DNA from 2 places in the Pseudochelatococcus sp. genome. Region 1 is predicted to be linked to the other one. Evidence: predicted binding sites of a transcription regulator. Region 1 holds the regulator's gene; the other holds the start of a gene.

Region 1 (9,916 bases):
GGCCTCGCCGTCCCAGTCGAGCCCGAGCCAGCGCAGCCCGTCGAAAATGGCGTCGACGGCCGCTTCCGTCGAGCGCTCGCGATCGGTGTCCTCGATGCGCAGGAGCATCTTGCCGTTGTTGTGTTTCGCGTACAGCCAGTTGAAAAGGGCGGTGCGCGCTCCGCCGATATGCAGGAAACCCGTGGGGGAGGGGGCGAAGCGCGTGACGACGGAAGCGGTCATTGCTGCGGAAATTCCGAAAATGTTGACGACCAGGATGACGTTTCGCACCCGAAAAGCTTCGCATTGACGCCGGATGTGGCGGATCGGGCTTGGCCGGAGCGATCGAAACGATGATACTGCGTGATGTAACACGACTTGCGGCTGCGGGGTAGGGAGCGCCGGACATCGATGGACCGGGAGCGCCGAGGGGCCGGTGTGCTGCCCGCCCGGTTCGCGGGATGGGCAGGGCTCGCGGGCGCCTTCGACAGGGGCGCGCGGCTGCGCCCGGCCGCGGAGCGCTGGATGCGGGCCGAGGCGGCACGCCGACGTCCTTTTCTGTGGCTCCCCGTCGCCTATGGCGCGGGTATCGCGCTTTACTTCGCGGCGGAGCGGGAGCCCGCGCCGTGGGCCGGACCGCTGCTTGCCGCGCTCGCTGTCGTCGCGGCGTTCATGCTGCGCGGGCGCTGGCGCGCCCGTCTCGCGGCGATCGCCGTGGGGGCGGTGTTTCTCGGGTTCTCGGTCGCCTCGTTGCGAACGGCGCTCGTCACCCGGCCGCTGCTGGACGCGGCCGTCGTCGGGCCGCTCGAAGGCTATGTCCGCTCGGTGGAGGAGCGCGGGCAGGGGCCGCGCGCGGTGATCGAGGTGCACGCCTTCGCCGGCCTTCCGCCCGCGCGCCGTCCGGCGACGGTGCGGGTGAGCTTTCGCAAGGGGGCCGGCATCGCGGCGGGAACGCGCATCGCGGCGGTCGCGCGGCTCGTGCCTCCGCCGCAGCCGGCGCGGCCGGGCGGTTACGATTTCGCGCGTGACGCCTTCTTCGGCGGTATCGGCGCGGTCGGCTCGGCGAACGGCGCGGTGCGCGTCATCGCGGACGACGTGGAACCCGCCGCGATTCGCGTCGGATGGGCCGCCCGCCTTTCCGCCCGGATCGACGTCGAGCGCAATGCGTTGACGCGGCGTATCCTCGAGGCGGCCGGCGGCGGCGGACCGCTGCTCCCCGACGCCGGTACGGGAGGGCCGCGGGCGCAGGAGGCCGCCTTCGTCGCGGCGCTGGTGACGGGCAAGCGCGGGATGATCGCGGACGAGACCAACGAGGCGCTGCGCGCCGCCGGCATCTATCACGTGGTTTCCATCGGCGGTTTTCACATGACGCTCGTCGCCGGCGCGCTCTTCGTCATCGTGCGCCAGTTGCTCGTGTTCGTGCCGGGCCTTGCGGTCCGCTATCCGGTGCGCAAGTTCGCCGCCGTCGCCGGCATCGTCGGCGCCAGCGGTTATTGCGTGTTCTCGGGCGCGGGAATCGACACCCAGCGCGCGCTGTTCGTGACGTTGATCGTGATGGGAGCGATTCTCGTCGACCGGCCGGCCCTGTCCATGCGCAATCTGGCGCTCGCAGCCTTCGTGTGCCTGACGTTGCAACCCGAATCCATGCTCGGGCCGAGCTTCCAGATGTCTTTCGCCGGCGTGGCGGCGCTGATCGCGCTGTTCGAGCGCTGGGAGAACGGCGATCCCGCGCGCAGCCTCCTGCCGCTGCGCGAAGGGGGCGCGCTGCGACCGCCGGACCGGCAGCGCACGGGCCGGATGCGCCGCGTGATCGCGATGAGCGCCGTCACCACCATCGTGGCGATGCTCGCGACCGGGCCGTTCAGCACCTACCACTTCCAGACCTTCAATCCGTGGGGCATTCTCGGCAACGCCTTCGGCCTGCCGATCGTGGAACTCGCGGTGATGCCGCTCTCCTTTCTCGCCGTGGCGTTTCATCCGTTGGGCCTCGACGGTCCCTTCTGGCATCTGGCCGGCCTCGCTGCGGTTCCCGTGCTGGAGGGGGCGCGGATCATGACGGATTTTCCGGGGGCGGTGGTCGTCGTGCCCGCCTTCGGCATGGGAATCCTGTTGTTGCTGGTGCTGGCCCTGCTGTGGGCCTGCCTGTGGTCCACCCCGCTGCGCTGGCTCGCGGTCCTGCCGGCCGCCGCCGGCCTCGCGCTCGCCGCCGCGCCGGCGCGTCCCGATATCCGCGTCGATCGGGAGGGGCGCGGCGCCGCGGTGCGCGGCGCGGACGGGCGATTCGTCATTCTCGGCAGTCCCTCGGCCTTCGTCGTCGAGCAATGGCTGCGCGCCGACGGCGACGGCCGCCGCGCGAACGACCCCGCGCTGCGGCACAACGTTGCCTGCGACAGGCTGGGCTGCGTCGCCCGTCTCGCTGACGGCCGCAGCGTGGCCTTCTCCCGCGAGGCAGGGGCGCTCAGGGAAGATTGCCGCCGCGCCGCCGTCCTGATCACGCCCCGCCAGGCGCCGCCGGATTGCGCCGCGCCTCATGTGATCGACCGCGACGACCTGGACCGCTTCGGCGCCATCGCCCTCACCGTGGCGGGCGACGGGCTGACGGTGGAGGGAACGCGGGAGCATCCGGCCGCGCCCGGCGCGCGGACAGGCGACGGCCGGGAAGCCCCGGAAGAACGCCCGTGGCGCAGAAGCGCGCGATAACGGCATCTCGGCCAAAAGCCGGGGAGCCGCCTGTGTCACCGCCGCACCCGGAGGTGTGGCGCAGGCCATGGCCATTGCCGTGTTCTCCCGCGACTTGCGTTCAGTAGCGGCGCACGAGGCTCACGAGCTTGCCCTGAATGCGCACACGGTCGGGGCCGAGCACGCGCGTTTCGTAGGCGGGGTTGGCGGCCTCCAGCGCGATCGAGGAGCCGCGCTTGCGCAGGCGCTTGAGGGTGGCCTCCTCATCGTCGATCAGCGCGACGATGATGTCGCCGGTTTCCGCCATGTCCTGCCGGCGCAGGATCACCGTGTCGCCGTCGAGAATGCCGGCCTCGATCATCGAATCGCCACGCACCTCGAGCGCGAAATGCTCGCCCGGCGACAGCAGCTCCGGCGGCAAGGCGAGGGTATGGCTGCTGCTCTGGATGGCGCTGATGGGGGTGCCCGCCGCGATCCGGCCCATGACCGGCACCTGAACCGATGTCTGCGCGGACAGAGGACGCGTGTTGCCCGCGCCGGACTCGCCCGAATCGAAACCGGGACGCTCGCCCCCCGCGCGGAACGCCTGACCGCCGGCGCGCCCGGAAGCAGGGTCGCGCGCAAGCCCTCCGTCCCGGCCGAATCCGGCCTCCCGGCCGGCCCCTCCGTCCCGGCCCAGCCCGCCCTCGACGACGCTGGGGCTGAAGCGCCCCCGCGGCACGGGCGCGGCCAGCGCCTCGGGAAGACGAATCACTTCGATCGCGCGCGCGCGGTTGGGCAGGCGGCGAATGAAACCACGTTCCTCAAGCGCGATGATCAGACGGTGAATGCCCGATTTGGACCGCAGATCGAGCGCGTCCTTCATCTCGTCGAACGAAGGGGGAACGCCGGATTCCCGCATGCGTTCATGAATAAACCGAAGCAGATCGTGTTGCTTGCGCGTCAACATGGTCCACAAATCCTTCCCGGAGCTTCGCCCAGCGACCCCTCATGCATGCCTGCTTACGAAACGAAACACGAACACTATACAAGTTCTTAATGTGTTCTGCAAGCGCCACTATCCGCCCGGATCGTTAAAACTTGGCTTGTAAAACCGGCTTGCAGGCGAGGATTACGGCCCGGACGGGGATCTCGGCCGATTCATGCGTCGGCGCTCCTGCGGTCAGATATCGAGATCGGTGGCGAAGGCGGCGTTTTCCTGAATGAAGGAAAAGCGCGCCTCCGGTTTGTTGCCCATCAGCCGCTCCACCGCGTCGCCGGTCTGCGGGCGCGCGTCGTCGTCGACGACGACGCGCAGCAACGTGCGCTTGCGCGGGTCCATGGTGGTTTCCTTGAGCTGGGCGGGCAGCATCTCGCCAAGGCCCTTGAAGCGGCCGATTTCCACCTTCCTGCCCCTGAAGGTCGTGCGCATCAGTTCCTGCCGGTGCGATTCGTCGCGGGCGTAGACCGTCTTGCCTCCGTGGCTCAGCCGGAACAGCGGCGGCACGGCGAGGTAGAGATGGCGTTCGTCGATGAGGCGCGGCGTCTGCCGCCAGAAGAAGGTGATGAGAAGCGAGGCGATATGCGCGCCGTCGACATCGGCGTCCGTCATGATGATGACTTTCTCGTAGCGCAGGTCGGCGCTGCGATAGGCGGACCCCGTGCCGCAGCCGAGCGCCAGCATCAGATCGGCGATCTGCTGGTTTTGCACCAGCTTGTCCCGCCCGGCGGACGCCACGTTCAGGATCTTGCCGCGCAGCGGCAGGATCGCCTGCGTCGCGCGGTCGCGCGCCTGCTTGGCGGAGCCGCCGGCCGAATCACCCTCGACGAGAAAAAGCTCGGAGCCGGCCGCGCCCGCCTTCGTGCAGTCGGCGAGCTTGCCCGGCAGCCGCAGGCGGCGCGTGGCCGTCTTGCGGGCGATGTCCTTCTCGGCGCGGCGGCGCAGGCGCTCCTCCGCCCGTTCCACCGTCCAGTCGAGAAGGCGCGACGCCTGCTGGGGAGACGCCGCGAGCCAGTGGTCGAAGGCGTCGCGCACCGCGCTCTCCACGATGCGCCCGGCCTCGACGGTCGCGAGCCTGTCCTTCGTCTGGCCCTGAAATTCGGGTTCGCGGATGAACACCGACAGCATCGCGGCGCAGGAGACCATGACGTCTTCGGCCGTGATCTGCGCCGCGCGCTTGCTCTGGTTGACGCGCTCGGCGTGGTCGCGCAGCCCGCGCAGCAGCGCCGTGCGCAGGCCCTGCTCGTGCGTGCCGCCCTCGGGCGTGGGGATGGTGTTGCAGTAGGATGCGACGTGGCCGTCGTCCTCGGCGTACCAGGCGATGGCCCATTCGAGCGTGCCGTGCCCGCCCGGCTTGCCGTCGCCGCCGGCGCGGTCGACGCGCCCGGCGAAGATGCCGTCGACCACGAGCGCGCGGCCCTCGATCTCCTGCGAGAGATAATCCCTGAGACCGCCGGGAAAGCGGAACGTCGCCTCCGGCGGCACCTTGCCGTTGCCGGCGACGAGCTCCGGCGCGCAGCGCCAGCGGATTTCGACGCCCGCGAACAGAAACGCCTTCGAGCGCGCCATGCGGAAAAGGCGCGCCGGATCGAACCGCACGCCCTCGGCGAAGATGTCGGCGTCGGGCCGGAAGCGCACCGTCGTGCCGCGCCGGTTGTGAACGCGCCCCACGACCTCCAGCGGGCCGAGCGGCAGGCCGCGCGAATAGAACTGCCGATAGAGCGTCTGCCCGCGCGCCACCTCCACCTCCAGCGTCTCCGACAGCGCGTTGACGACGGAAACGCCGACGCCGTGCAGGCCGCCGGACGTCTCGTAGGCGTCGGAATCGAACTTGCCGCCCGCGTGCAGCGTGGTCAGGATGACCTCGAGCGCCGATTTGTCGGGAAACTTCGGATGCGGATCGACCGGAATGCCGCGGCCGTTGTCGGTGACGCTCAGGAAACCGTCCGCCGCCAGTTCCACCTCGATGAAGCTGGCATGCCCGGCCACGGCCTCGTCCATGGCGTTGTCGATGACTTCGGCGAAAAGGTGATGCAGGGCCTTCTCGTCCGTGCCGCCGATATACATGCCGGGCCGCCGCCGCACGGGCTCGAGCCCCTCCAGCACCTCGATGGACGCGGCCGTGTAGGCGGCCTCCGCGGGGGCGGGAGCCGCTTCCGGCGGGCGGGCGGGCCGGCCTTCGCCTCTGGCGGCGCGCCTCGCCGCGGGCGCCGGCGATGAGGGCTTCGCCGCCGCAGGAGAGGCGGCCCTTGCCGCCGCCCCGGAAACGGCATCCCGCTTCGCCGGGCCGAAAAGATCGTCGCTGTCCGTCATCGTGTCGTCCGATTCTCCCGAATCCGCCCGCGCCGCCCCCCAAGCAGGCGAACGGACAGGAAACATGCAGGTGTCGACCGATCTGTCAAGACGCAGCCGGACAGGAAGCCGGCGCGATATGTGGACGGGAGCGCCTGCGCGGCCGCGTGGCATGGCGGAATTGGCATGGCGGAATTGGCGTGGCGGGAATAGCGGGTCGGGAATAGCAGGTCGGCTTGCGGGCGTCTTTCGCCCCGGCGCGGTGGCGTGATAGGGTTGCGCCGTTGCTGCGCGCGTTTCGCGTTTCGCACGTCGTTCCGTCGAACGGGCGATCGGCGGGACGGGGCGGCGCGGCGTGTCCCGGACGGCGCGCCTTGCGGGCCGCCACGCCAAGCAGGTGCCCGTGTCTGATTTTCCCCCGCCCGATCATCCGCGCCGCCGCCCGGTTCGCGAACCCATGGCGCGCGAACCCATGGTGAATGCGCCCGGCGTCATCGTCGCCATCATCGCCCTTCTCGTGCTGGTGCATATCGCGCGCTCGCTGCTGGCGGCCGATGTCGCGGTCGACGTCATGCTGGCGCTCGCCTTCATTCCCGCCCGGCTCACGCTGCTCGTCGATCCCTCGCGGGCGCAGGCGATGTTCGAGGCGGCGTTTTCCGCCGGCGCGCAGCAGATGGCGCTCACGCGCTACATCCTTTCCGAAGGCGGCACGGCGCCGTGGTCGCTGCTGACCTACAGCCTGCTGCATGGCTCATGGATGCATCTGGGCTTCAACGGGCTTTGGCTGCTGGCCTTCGGCACGCCGGTGGCCCGCCGGTTCGGCACGGTGCGTTTTCTCGCGCTGTTCGTCGCCGCGAGCATCGCCGGGGCGCTGTTCTACTGGGTGATGCGCCCGAACGACGTCGTGCCGATGGTCGGCGCGTCCGGCGCGATCTCCGGCGTGATGGCGGCGGCGGCGCGTTTCGTGTTCTCGGCCGGCGGTCCGGTGTTCTTCGGGCGCGCCGCCTATCGCGGCGTGCATGCGCCGGCGCAGCCGCTCGTCGCGCTGCTGGAGAACCGGCAGGCGCTCGGCTTCATCGTGGTGTGGTTCGTCATCAACCTGCTCGCGGGCTTCGCCTCGGGCGTCATGGGCGCGGACGGCGCGATCGCGTGGGAGGCGCATATCGGCGGCTTCCTCGCCGGGCTGGCGCTTTTCCTGCCGCTCGATCCTGTCTCCCGCGCGCGCGGGCCGAACTGAAAGGAAGCCTTGCGTTCACGGGGCCCGGCGGGCACAATCGGAGCATCGCGAAGCCCGCACAGACGGGCGGCAGGCTCCCTCGCCAGGAGGGGCATGAACGGAAGGGAGGTCGTCATGACCACGGTTGCTATCATCATCAACGCCAAGGGGCGTTCGGTCATCACGCTTTCGCCGCAGCGGACCTTGCGCGAGGCGGTGGATCTGCTGGCGGAGCGGCGCATCGGCGCGCTCGTGGTGACGGGCGTCGACGGCGCGGTGCTCGGCATCCTGTCGGAGCGCGACGTGGTGCGCGTTCTGGCGAGCGAGGGCGCCCGCGTGCTCGATGACAAGGTTTCGCGCATCATGACGTCGCGGGTGAAGACCTGCACGCCTTACGATACCGTCGAGGACGTGATGGAAATGATGACGGCCGGGCGCTTCCGTCACGTGCCGGTGATGGACGGCGGCAAGCTCGCGGGCATCGTTTCCATCGGCGACGTCGTGAAACATCGGCTGGCCGATTTCGAGAACGAACACAAGGCGTTGCGCGAATATATCGCGACCGCCTGACGCCCGCTCATCCGGGCTCGCCCGACAGATAGGCGACGAGGTCCGGCAGCACGCGCTCCGTTGCCTTGACGCCGAGGTCGATGATCTCGGCGGCGCTGTCGAAGTCGAACAGGCCGACATGCGCCAGCCGCGGCGCGATCGTGACGTCGGGCGGATCGCCCGCGAGGCGCGAACGGGCGATGCGGTCCTGCGTGATGTTGAACGCATCCATCAGCACCGTCGCGAGGCCGGGGCCGCGGTTGTTGCGCGCGCCGAACATGCCCGCGCCGAAGCTCGCCGCATTCGCCGGGGAAGGCAGCGCGTTCTGGAGCGAGCCCAGAAAGCCGGTGCGCGTGCGGCCGTCGTCGGCCGGGCTCTCGTCCGGCGCGGGATCGATCTCCGGTGCGACGGCGGCGCGGGCGCGCGGGTCGCCGTTGAGGTTCACGGCGACCACCGCCTCCGCGCCGAGCACGCGCGCCGCCGTCACCGGGATGGGGTTGACCAGCGCGCCGTCCATCAGCCAGCGCCCCCGGACGCGAATGGCGTCGAAGACGCCCGGCAGCGCGTAGGATGCGCGCAGCGCTTCCGCCAGCGGACCGCGCGTCAGCCACACCTCATGCCCGGAGCCGAGCTCCGTGGCCACAGCGGTGAAACGGACGGGCAATTCCTCGATCGTGATCGGGCCGAGATGCGCGCGCAGCAGCTCTTGCAGGCGCTCCCCGCCGAGAAGGCCAGAACTGTTGAGGTGAAAATCCATCAGCGACACGATGCGGCGCACGGTGAGCGAACGGGCGAAGGCCTCCAGCGCGTCGAGCTTGCCCGCCGCATAGCAGCCGCCCACGACGGCGCCGATGGAGGTGCCCGCGATCACGGAAGGATGCAGACCTTCGCGCGCCAGCACACGCAGAACGCCGATGTGCGCCCAGCCCCGCGCCGCGCCGCCGCCGAGCGCCAGCCCCAGCCGGGGAGAGGCGACAACCGGCGCTCGCCTCGCCGCCTCCTGTTGCGCCGCGCCGTTTTCCGCATTTCCCGTCGCCGTCTGTTCCCTGCCCACCGCGTTTTCCCTGCCTGTGTCGGCGATGCCTGTGAGGCGCAAAATCCGATCCGGCACGATATCATATCTCCCGGCGTGTTGCCGACACGGACGGCGCGGATCACGTTTGCGCAGCGATGGGGCGTTTTGATGGTGTTCCGGGGCGAGGGAACCATCCTCGAAGGACAGCCATCTTCCGTCTGTGCCGGGGCAATGGCCGGATTGGCCGTTTGCGCGCGCTCCCGTCAAATGGAGCTGCCTGATCGACCAGAACTGGCTCAAACGAAAGTATCGCGGAGCATTTGCCGATCGGGTCGGATCGGCAAATGCTCCGGCGTTAACCAATCGCCAAAAGAGGTTTGCTATAAGAGACGTCACATTGTGGTCGTCATTTGCCGCGTCCATGTTTTCGTCCCTATCCCCGTTCGTGCCGTCATCCGGGATGGCCCATTGACGGGACGGGCTGAAAACGGTCAGTTTGCGAGCTGACGGCTCCGGTGAACAGGGTATGCGTGCGAGGCCCGATTCCGCGTGACAGAAGAGAGAACCATAGAGACTCCCGCCCCGCCCCGCGAAGCGGCCGCATGCCCGGTTTGCGCGCGCCGGAGCGTCTCCGGGCGCGGCTCGGTCCTTCACGCGCTTTCTCTTGCCGGGATCGCCGCCATGGCGCTGTGCTGCGTGCCGGAAGGGCGCGCGCTCGCGCAGGGTGCGGCCGCGCAGGATGCGGAGGCGTCGGAGGACGCCGGGACCGGATCGCGCCGCTCGTTCCTCGGCCGTCTCTACGATCGCATCGTCGGGCGGGAGCCGGAAGAGGAAGAGGCGGATGCGCTGCCGGTGCCGGACGGCGTGACGTATGCGGTGAGCTTCGACATTCCCGACGACAGCGCGGCGACGAAGTTGCGGGAAGTCTCCGATCTGGAGCGGCTGCGGCGGCAGTTGCCTTCCGGCGCCATCGGTCTCGTCGCCCGCGCCAATGCGGACAAGGGCCGGCTGATCTCGGCGCTGGAGGCGCTCGGCTATTATAACGGTCGCGTCGACATCACGCTCGCGGGCGCGCCGCTCGACAGCCCCGATGCGGCGAGGCGCATCGAGGCCGCCCGCCCCACGGGCCCGGTGCCCGTGCGCATCGCCGTCACGCCCGGCAAGCGCTACACGTTCGGCCGCTTCGCGCTCATCGACGCCGCGACGC
Region 2 (9,916 bases), on a different contig from region 1:
CCAGTCGAGATAGTAATCGGGGCTCGATTCGCGATGCCGGTCCACCGGCGTCGCCGGGTTGCGGCGGGCGATTTCGGCCTGCCCTTCCGTGATCAAGCCGGCGTTGACCATCGCGCCGAGCACGTCGGAGGCGCGGGCGCGGGCCGTGGGCAGGTTGACGTGCGGCGCGTATTTGGACGGCGCCTTGAACAGGCCGGCGAGCATCGCGGCCTCGGGCAAGGTGACGTCGCGCGCCGACTTGCCGAAGTAAAACGCCGCCGCCGCCGCCGCGCCGAACGTGCCGCCGCCCATGTAGGCGCGGTCGAGGTAAAGCTTGAGGATCTCGTTCTTGGACAGGCGCGCCTCCAGCCACAGCGACAGGAACGCCTCGTTGATCTTGCGCTCGATGGAGCGCTCGTTGGTCAGGAACAGGTTCTTGGCGAGTTGCTGGGTGATGGAGGAGCCGCCCTGCACCACGCCGTCCGCCTGCGCGTTGGCGGACAGCGCGCGCGCCGTCCCGATGATGTCGATGCCGAAATGCTGGTAGAAGCGCCGGTCCTCCGTCGCCAGCACGGCCTTGATCAGCACGTCCGGGAATTCGTCGAGCGCCAGCGAATCGTCGTGCAGGATGCCGCGCCGGCCGACCTCGTTGCCGTAGCGGTCCAGAAAGGTCACGGCGAACTCCGGCTTCTTCAGCCAGTCGTCGCTCGTTTCCCGGAAGGCGGGCTGCGCGAAGGCCAGCAGCAGCATGCCGCCGGCGATGGACAGCGTCGCCGCCTCGCTGGCGCATTCCACCAGGACGCGCCGCACGCCGGTGACGGCCAGCCGATCCATGCGCGCGGAAATGCGCCGCCATATTTCGCCGAGCCCCGAACCTGCGCTATAGAGGGAGGCGTCGAGCCATGAGTCGACGGCAAGCGCCGCGCGCTTCACACGTCTGGAGAGGGATGGCCTGACAAACCTGAACACCGCGATCGCTCCCCTGAGCGAAGCTGACGACTTTTCCTTTGGTAGTCCACCTTGCGCGCTATCGCAATCGTGCGGCCGTCGCCAAAGACAGACATCCTTAATCCGCGCGCCGTTTGCCGCGCGATGTTGTATCGAACTCACACGCGCCCTGTTTGCGGAGAATGACCTTGAACGCTTCGGCATCGCCCTTCTGGAAGACAAAGACGCTCGGGGAGATGTCGCAGCAGGAGTGGGAGGCGCTGTGCGACGGGTGCGGGCGCTGCTGTCTCGTGAAGCTCGAGGACGAGGATACCGGGCAGATCTACGCGACAGACGTTTCCTGCCGCCTGCTCGACGCCGGCACCTGCCGGTGCAAGGACTACGCGAACCGGCAGGAAAAAGTGCCGGACTGCATCCGCCTCACGCCGGCGGAAGTGGCGCGCATCGGGTGGCTGCCGCCGACATGCGCCTATCGCCTCATCCGGGAGGGCTCGGACCTGCACTGGTGGCACCCGCTGGTCTCGGGCGACCCGCGCACGGTGCACGAGGCGGGCGTTTCGGTGCGCGGGCGCGTCGTGGCGAGCGAGGACGAGATCGCGCTGGAGGAACTGCCGGAGCGCATCGTGGACTGGCCGATGCAAACACCCAAGCCCCGGCGGCGGGCGGGCGGCGCCCGCTGAGAAACCTGCCTTACGCAGCCGCGGCCAGCAGCGCCCGCAGATCGAGCGGCTCCGTCACCATCGCCAGTTCGCCCCTGGCGCCGCGCGGCCATTCTTCCTGCGGGCGATCCCGATAAAGCTCCACGCCGTTCTGATCCGGGTCGCGCAGGTAGAGCGCCTCGCTGACGCCGTGGTCGCTGGCGCCGTCGAGTTCGATGCCCGCCGCGATCAGCCGCCGCAGCGCATCCGCGAGGCTCGCGCGCGTGGGATAGAGGATCGCCACATGATAGAGGCCGGTCGTGCCCGGCGCGGGCGGATGGCCGCCGGCGCTCTCCCAGGTGTTGAGACCGATGTGGTGGTGGTAGCCGCCGGCCGAGACGAAGGCCGCGCGGGAACCGTAACGCTGGATCAGCTCGAAACCGAGCACGCCGTTGTAGAAAGCCAGCGCGCGATCGAGATCGGCGACCTTGAGATGAACATGGCCGATGCGCACGCCCGGATCGATGGATTTCGGGGTCAGCGCGGGTTCGATGACGGGAAGTCTGCTCATGATCATGCCTTTCGTGTCGTTCTTCTTGTGATTTTTCTTGACCCCGTGGCGCCGGGCGCTGTGAGGCGCCCGGCCGCCGTGCCGGGACGGAGCCTTATGCCTGGAACATGTCCTGTTTCAATCCCGGGACATATTCCGGTTTCCTTGTTCTGAGCGAATTCTGCGCGATCAAACGATTCCGTTTGATCGGAAAGCGCTTTAGCCGCGCCTGCCGTCGAGGCTCCACGCGCCGGGGCCGGCGAAGATCAGGTAGAAGAACACGAAGGAGAACAGCGCCACCAGCTCGCCGCCGTTGAGAATCGGGAAGAAATTGCTCGGCGCGTGGAACTGGAAATACGCCACCGCCGCGAGACCGGACACGATGAAGGCGGCCGCGCGCGTGTAGAAGCCGACCAGGATAAGGAGACTGCCCGTCACCTCGATGATGCCGCCGATGCCGAACTGCGAAAACAGCGGCACGTTGGCGAGCTGCTCCACATAAGGAAAGCGGATGAGCTTGGCGAGACCGTGCTGAAGGAAGAAAAGGCTGGAGGCGATGCGCAGAACGGCGAGCGCCTGCGGACGATAGCTGTCGAGTTTTGCGGTCAAAGACATGGTTGCTCCTTGCGAAAAGCGCCGGCCGGAACGGCCGGTGGCGGACGAGAAAGCCGTGATGCTGCCTCGCACTATCGTTAATTTCCCTGATGGTGTTAATCATGCCTTTGTGCATAATAATAATAACTGACAGTGTGAAATAAGCGGATGAGGGAACGGTGCCGATGCTCGACCGGCTGACGAGCATGAGCGTGTTCACGAAAGTGGTGGCTGCCGGCAGCTTCACTGCCGCGGCGCGGCTTTGCGGGTTGTCGCAGACGATGGTGACGAAGCATGTCGCGGCGCTCGAGGCGCGGCTCGGCGCGAAGCTGCTGCACCGCACGACCCGTCGTCTGACGCTGACCGAAGCGGGCCGGCGCTTTCACGACGCCTGCCTGCGCATTCTGCCGGAGGTGGCGGAAGCCGAGGTGGAGGCTGGCGCGGGCAACGTCGAGCCGCGCGGCGTGCTGCGTCTCAACGTACCCTATTCCTTCGGCATCCGCCAGATCGCGCCCGTGCTGCCGGCGTTCCTCGCGGCGCATCCGCAGCTCGATATCGAGCTCGGGCTCAACGACCGCGTGGTCGATCTCGTGGAAGAAGGCTGGGACATGGCCGTGCGCATCGGCGTGCTCGCGGCCTCGCGGCTCATCGCGCGCAAGCTCGCGCCGTGCCGCAACATGCTGTGCGCGTCACCGGCCTATCTCGACCGTCACGGCACGCCGCGCTCGGTCGCCGATCTCGGCAACCATAATTGCCTCGGCTACACGCTGTCGCAGCGCGTCGGCACCGACCGCTGGCCTTTCGGCCCGATCGGGGCGTCGGTGCGCGTCGCAGGCAATCTGCGCGTCAACAACGGCGACGTGCTCGTCATCGCGGCGGAGGCGGGGCAGGGAATCATCTACCAGCCCACCTTTCTCGTCGGCGATGCGATTCGCGCCGGGCGGCTCGCGCCGATCCTTCTCGAACTGCCGACCGTGGAGACCGGCAACGTCCACGCCGTCTTTCCGCATGACCGGCGGCCGCCGGCGAAAGTGCGGGCGCTGATCGATTTTCTCGGGGAGCGGTTTTCTCCCGTGCCGCCGTGGGACCGGGGCCTGCCGGTCTGAAACGCATCCGCGGATACCGCCCCGGCACGCCATGCATTTCCGCCTCGCATCTCCACCTCTCGCCGGAATGCGGAAATGCTTTATTCTTTCGCGAGATCCAGAAAATGCCGCCCCTGGCGATCCTCGACTTCCACGATCCACAGATCGGAGTCGAACGCCGCTTCCTGCCGCAACCGCGCCTCCGCCACGGCGGGCGTCGGCTCGGGCTTGAGGGGGAGCGGCGCGAACAGGCGCAGGCCGGCATCCTCGTCGGCAAGGCTCTGGGGCGCGGGACCGAACAGCGCCACCGTCCCGTTGAGCCGATCGAGCAGCACGAAAATCGCGCCCGCCTCCGCCGCCCCGCGCCGGCGCAGCACGGCGGGCACCCCCTCCACGCCGCAGCGGCGCAGATAGGCGGCAACCCATATGTCGCTTTTCAGCCGCATGGCGGGCCTTTCATCGGCGGCATCGCAATGGACAGCGGCATCTTGCTCAATGACGGGGGCCGGACGAAAAACAGCCGGCGCGCACGCGGTCGGGCAGACGCTCGGCGAAATCCGCCACGGCCTCCTCGCCATAGGTGCTCACAAGCGCGTGAAAGGCCGCGAACAGCGCCGCGTGGGCGACGCAATCCTCGTCGAGACCGTCGAGCTGCGCCTCGGCGAAGGCTTCCTTGACGTAGAAGAGCGCCGCGCGCTTCTCTTCCATCACGTCATGGAAATCGTCCGCTTCGTTCTGGTCTATGATCATGCGTGCGCTCACCCGGCTGCGTCGAAAGTTTGTCGAAAGTTTCCTGCACCTCCACCATAGGACGCCGGCGCGGTTGCCGCCAGCAAGTTATTGCAATGCGGTTAACACCTGTGGGAATAAGCGCGTCGGCGGCGACTTGTTGCATGTTCGCCACAGCGGATCACTGTCCGGCCGCTGTCAGGCGGCGGCGGCGATCCGGCCGATGCCGCCGCGATAGGCCAACGCCTCCAGCAGATGCGGCCGGCCGACATGCGCCTCGCCGTCGAGGTCCGCAAGGGTGCGCGCCATGCGCAGCACGCGATGATAGCCGCGCGCCGACAGGCGCATGGTCTCGGCGGCGTCGCGCAGCAGGGCGAGGCCGGCGCCGTCGGGCCGCGCCACCTCCTCCAGCACGGGCGGCGGACAATGCGCGTTGGTTGTTTCCCCGGCAAGGCCGAGCGAGCGGTAGCGATGCGCCTGCAAGTCCCTTGCCGCGCCCACCCGCGCCGCGACCGCCGCCGACCCTTCCGTCGCCTGCGGCAGGAGGAGATCGGCCGCCGTCACCGCCGGCACCTCGATCACAAGATCGATACGGTCGAGCAGGGGGCCGGAGAGACGCGACTGATATTGCGCCATGCAGCGGTCGTTGGGCTGGCGGCGGCAGGCGAAGCCCGGCTCCGTCGCATGGCCGCAGCGGCAGGGGTTCATCGCCGCGACGAGCTGGAAGCGCGCGGGATACACCGCGCGTCTGGCGGCGCGGGCGATCAGCACCTCGCCCGTTTCCATCGGCTGGCGCAGGCTGTCGAGCGTCTGGGGAGAAAATTCCGGCAACTCGTCCAGAAACAGCACGCCGTTGTGCGCCAGCGACACCTCCCCCGGCCGCGCATGGGCGCCGCCGCCCACGAGCGCCGGCATCGACGCCGAATGATGCGGCGCGCGGAACGGCCGCCTGTCCGTCAGCGCCCCTTCGGCCAGCAGGCCCGCGACCGAGTGTATCATGGACACGTCCAGCAGCTCGCGCGGGGTCAGCGGCGGCAGGATCGACGGCAGGCGGCTTGCCAGCATCGATTTTCCGCTGCCCGGCGGGCCGTGCAGCAGCAGGTTGTGATTGCCTGCCGCCGCGATTTCCAGCGCGCGGCGGGCGCTCTCCTGCCCGCGAATGTCCGCGAGATCGGGCATCGCCCCGGATATCCGCGCCAGCGCCGGCGAGGGCCGCGCCAGCACCTGCGTTCCCCTGACATGGTTGGCGAGTTGCACCAGCGACACGGGCGCAACGATGTCGAGATCGCCGCCCGCCCAGGCCGCCTCCGGGCCGCATGCGGCGGGGCAGACGAGACCGAGACCGCGCGCCGCCGCCGCCATCGCCGCGGGCAGCACGCCGGCCACCGGCGCGAGCGTGCCGTCGAGCGCCAGTTCGCCGAGCACGACAAAACCCGCCAGCGCATCCGCCGGGATCGCGCCGATCGCGGCCATGACGGCCAGCGCGATCGGCAGATCGTAATGCGATCCCTCCTTCGGCATGTCCGCCGGCGCGAGATTGACCGTGACGCGCCGGGCGGGCATCGCAAGCCCCGAAGCCGTCAGCGCCGCGCGCACCCGCTCACGCGATTCGCCCACCGCCTTGTCCGGCAGGCCGACGATCGAAAACGCCACCGCCCCCGACGAGACGAGCACCTGCACGTCAACCGGACGCGCCTCGATCCCCTCGAAAGCCACCGTCGCCACGCGCGCAACCATCCGCCATCCCCGAAATCCGCAAAAGCGGCCAACACGCGGGCATCATAATGCGAGCGACATCACGACTCAAGAACAATAAAAGAACACATAGGCTTAGCGAGGTCTTTCCTGGATAGTCGCCATCCAACACAGTGGCGGCCCCCGACAACATCCAACAAATAAGAAATTTTCATTACATGGGAATGCAGGATAAGTTGAAATAAATTCTTAACATAATTATGTATTCAAAACATTATCGATACATGAACACAGCCTTAAGGAAAATTAATTTGAAACGAAGGCGGACCGCCCGCATACTTTTCATATCGCAACAGACACCGACCCGAAAGGATGTCAGGATATGAAGATTGCCATCGTCGCCACTTCAGCCGCGCTGCTTCTCGGCAGCCTGACGCATGTCATGGCGCAGCCGGCCGGCGAGTCTGCCGGCAAGCCTGCCCGGCCCGCAGCGGAAAGGCATGAAGGCGGCCATCATGGACCGCGCCTGACGCCGGAGGATCGCGCCGCGTTCACCGCCGCCCGTCTCGCGGCGTTGAAGGCCGGCCTTCAGTTGACGCAGGCGCAGGAACCGCACTGGAGCACGCTCGAAACGGCGCTCCGCGGCATCGCCGACGAGCGGGCGGAGCGTTTCGCCGAGCGTCGCGGCGGACCGGAAGGCAGGGAGCGCGGCGAGCGCCCGGATGCTCTGGAGCAACTCACCCGTCAGGCCACGGGCCTGCGGGAGCGGGCGGACAACCTCACCAAGCTCGCGGAAGCGGCCAAGCCCCTCTACGACAGCCTCGACGACGCCCAGAAGCGCCGCTTCGGCCCGCTGCTGCGCGAGGCGCTCGGCGACGGCCCCCACCCCGGCGGGCATGCGCCGCGCCCGGCCCGCTGATCGCCGACGGGCCATCGCCGGAAACGACATCGGCCGGCGTCCGCAAGGGCGCCGGCCTTCCTTCGTCGTGCCGGCGGATCAGCCGCGCAGCACGAGCACGGAGCAGGTGGCGTGGCGAACGATGGTCGCCGCGTTCGAGCCGATGAGATAGGTCGACACGCCGGGCTGATGCGAGGAGACGACGATCAGATCGGCCCCGATCTCGGACGCTTCCTCAAGCACTTCATTATAGACCGCGCCAAGCCGCACCGCCGTCGACACGCGCTCGGGCGGCAGCGGCACGCTCTTGGCGAATTCCGCCAGTTCCTCCGCGGACTGCTGCTCCTGCTCCGTATCGAAGTTGGGCGGCACGAATTCCACGAAAGCGACGGGCAGCACGGAACGGACGTAAACCAGCCGGATGGTTCCGCCCGATTCCCGCGCCAGCGCCGCAGCCCGCGTGACCGCCACGCGCGCGATATCGAGATCCGCCAGATCGACCGGGACGAGAATTTTCTTGAACATCATCCGTTCTCCTTGCATCGTGCGGGACAGAGCGGCGTGCATTCAGGTGGAATCGTCACGCCGCTCCAAGTTCTATATTTTACCGCAACTTGCATTCAATTCGATGGATCGATTTGAACGCAAACTGCTCTCGAGCGCGCGGCGTTCCGACGGAATGCAGAACCGGCACCCTATCTTTTTGATTTTACCGTAACTTATATTTCGCTGAAACGCGGGAATGATCCATCTTCCGGAATCGACGTGTTTTCCTCACGCGACGCGCTATCCGCTCCGCCTGCCATGCCGCAGTATCGCGGCAAAGACCCCGGCCGGCCTTGTCCTTCGTCAACCGCATCCACCGCAACGCGCCGGCGGACGCAATCTTCGGCACGTCAGGCCTGGCGCACGGGCGTATGGACCACGAGGCCGTCGAGCGCCGGAGTGATGCGGATCTGGCACGAGAGCCGGGAAGTCGGCCGCACGTCGAGCGCGAAATCGAGCATGTCCTCCTCCATCGGCTCCGGCTCGCCCACGGCGTCGATCCATTCCTCATCGACATAGACATGGCAGGTGGCGCAGGCGCACGCACCGCCGCAATCCCCGAGGATTTCCGGGATCGCATGACGAACGGCGGCTTCCATCACCGTGGCTCCCGGCGCGGCGTCGACGCTCCGCGCCGCGCCGGACGAGTCGATGTAAGTTACGATAGGCATGCCAAACCTTGCCCCCCTGATCGATTGGCGAACCGGGCCCCGGAACTTCTGACAAAACCTCGCGGCGTCGGCTGGCCGGCGATTTCAGCCATCCTCAGCCCTGAGGTTTTGTCAGAAGTTCTTGGCCGCCGGAGCACGATGCGCGGACGCCTGAATCGGAGTTTGCCCCGGCCATCCGCTTCTTGCATCAGATTCGTTCGAAAATGCAGCATCCGAATTCCGATTTGACGTTCCGTTCACTCCCGCACGATACCCTGACGGGCGATGCCGGCAAAAGCGCGGCGCGCTTTTCCGCAAGCTCCGCGGGCACGTTTACCATAAACTTAATATCTCCTTAACGGGCCGGCCCAAACCTGTCCGGGCGGGTTTTCTTTCGGCGGGGCAAAGTTTAGGTTTACGGATAGGGCAAGATTGTTTTCATGCTGCGCCATCCGTGTTTGCGGGCGTCGCGGCAGGGCGCGGATCGCGCGAACGAGGCAGCAACATGGTTCAGAACAGCAAGCGTATCGATACAACGGCCGAAGCGCTGTCCGCGATCGAGGAAGCGCTTAATCTGAAATCGCCGCCGCGCCCCGCCGCCGGCAACGCCGAAACACCCGCCCCGAAACCGCCCGCCGAAACGCCGCCCCGCGAGACCGCGCAGCGCGACGTGAGGGAAGGAGCGGGAGAGACCTTCGCGCAGGCCGCAGCCACCGGCCGATTTTCCCCGCCCGGCACGACCGCCGCCGCTTCGCCTGCCGCACGGGCGGGCCTGCCGCGCGCCGACACGCCCGTGACGCGCGCGGAGAGCCAGCCTTCCCGTCCCGCCGCGCCGTCCGCCGAAGCGCAGCCTTCGCCGGCGCCGCGCGAGAGCGGCGAGACGGCCGGCAGGAACGAGAGCGCCGCCGCGCGCGATGCCCGCAAGAGCGCCGTCGTCGCCCCCGACACGGCGCGCGTGGCGAACGACGACAGGGAAGCCGTCGGCGCGCTTCTTCAGTCGCTGCAACGCAAGCCCTCATCCGGCCCCTACTGGATCGCCGCGGCGTTGTCGGCGCTCTGGGCCTGCATCGTCGCCGGCTTCTTCTATCTCCAGCGCGACGTCTCCGACACCGGCCTGAACGCGGCCGTCGCGGCGCTGGACCCGCAATCGTGGACGCTCTACGCGGCGGCCGTCGCCTGCCCGGCGATTTTCGCCTTCGTCCTCGCCGCGCTGCATGCGCGCACGCAGGAAATCCGCCACGTCGCGCGCGCCATGACGAGCGTCGCCGTGCGCCTCGCGCAGCCGGAAGCGCTCTCCTCGGACTCCGTCGCCAGCCTGTCGCAGGCCGTGCGGCGCGAGATGGCCGCGATGGGCGACGGCGTGGAGCGCGCCATCGCACGGGCGGGCGAGCTCGACACGCTGGTGCGCACCGAAATCGCCACGCTGGAGCGCTCCTATTCCGACAACGAGGTCCGTATCCGCGGCCTCATCGACGAACTCGTGGCGCAGCGCGACGCCATCATCGGCAGCGCGGACCGCGCGCGGGCGGCGATCTCCACCTCGCAGGGCGCGCTCGTGAAGGACATGGAGGCGCGCAGCAACGCATTGACGGTGTCGCTGTCGA

What was found. Region 1 encodes LexA, which represses DNA repair genes until DNA is damaged. Its sites were predicted from a motif close to TGTTCNNNNTGTGTTCNG; they were not measured.
Region 2: the regulator LexA is predicted to act here: its motif matches at 6,329-6,346, upstream of ACOYJQ_RS06850 (YifB family Mg chelatase-like AAA ATPase).

Annotation. Positions count from the first base shown of each region.
Region 1 covers NZ_JBMNUS010000010.1:34,164-44,079, forward strand. Annotated here, with positions in the region: gene gltX (glutamate--tRNA ligase) at 1-222, opposite strand, end outside; gene ACOYJQ_RS14750 (ComEC/Rec2 family competence protein) at 391-2,679, shown strand; gene lexA (transcriptional repressor LexA) at 2,780-3,607, opposite strand; gene parE (DNA topoisomerase IV subunit B) at 3,821-5,950, opposite strand; gene ACOYJQ_RS14765 (rhomboid family intramembrane serine protease) at 6,285-7,166, shown strand; gene ACOYJQ_RS14770 (CBS domain-containing protein) at 7,281-7,715, shown strand; gene ACOYJQ_RS14775 (patatin-like phospholipase family protein) at 7,723-8,805, opposite strand; gene ACOYJQ_RS14780 (autotransporter assembly complex protein TamA) at 9,391-9,916, shown strand, end outside.
Region 2 covers NZ_JBMNUS010000003.1:96,457-106,372, reverse strand. Annotated here, with positions in the region: gene ACOYJQ_RS06885 (transglycosylase domain-containing protein) at 1-948, opposite strand, end outside; gene ACOYJQ_RS06880 (YcgN family cysteine cluster protein) at 1,164-1,607, shown strand; gene ACOYJQ_RS06875 (VOC family protein) at 1,618-2,136, opposite strand; gene ACOYJQ_RS06870 (DoxX family protein) at 2,335-2,730, opposite strand; gene ACOYJQ_RS06865 (LysR substrate-binding domain-containing protein) at 2,895-3,815, shown strand; gene ACOYJQ_RS06860 (DUF1491 family protein) at 3,896-4,240, opposite strand; gene ACOYJQ_RS06855 (hypothetical protein) at 4,287-4,544, opposite strand; gene ACOYJQ_RS06850 (YifB family Mg chelatase-like AAA ATPase) at 4,722-6,260, opposite strand; gene ACOYJQ_RS06845 (Spy/CpxP family protein refolding chaperone) at 6,601-7,137, shown strand; gene ACOYJQ_RS06840 (universal stress protein) at 7,216-7,641, opposite strand; gene ACOYJQ_RS06835 (2Fe-2S iron-sulfur cluster-binding protein) at 8,013-8,333, opposite strand; gene ACOYJQ_RS06830 (hypothetical protein) at 8,818-9,916, shown strand, end outside.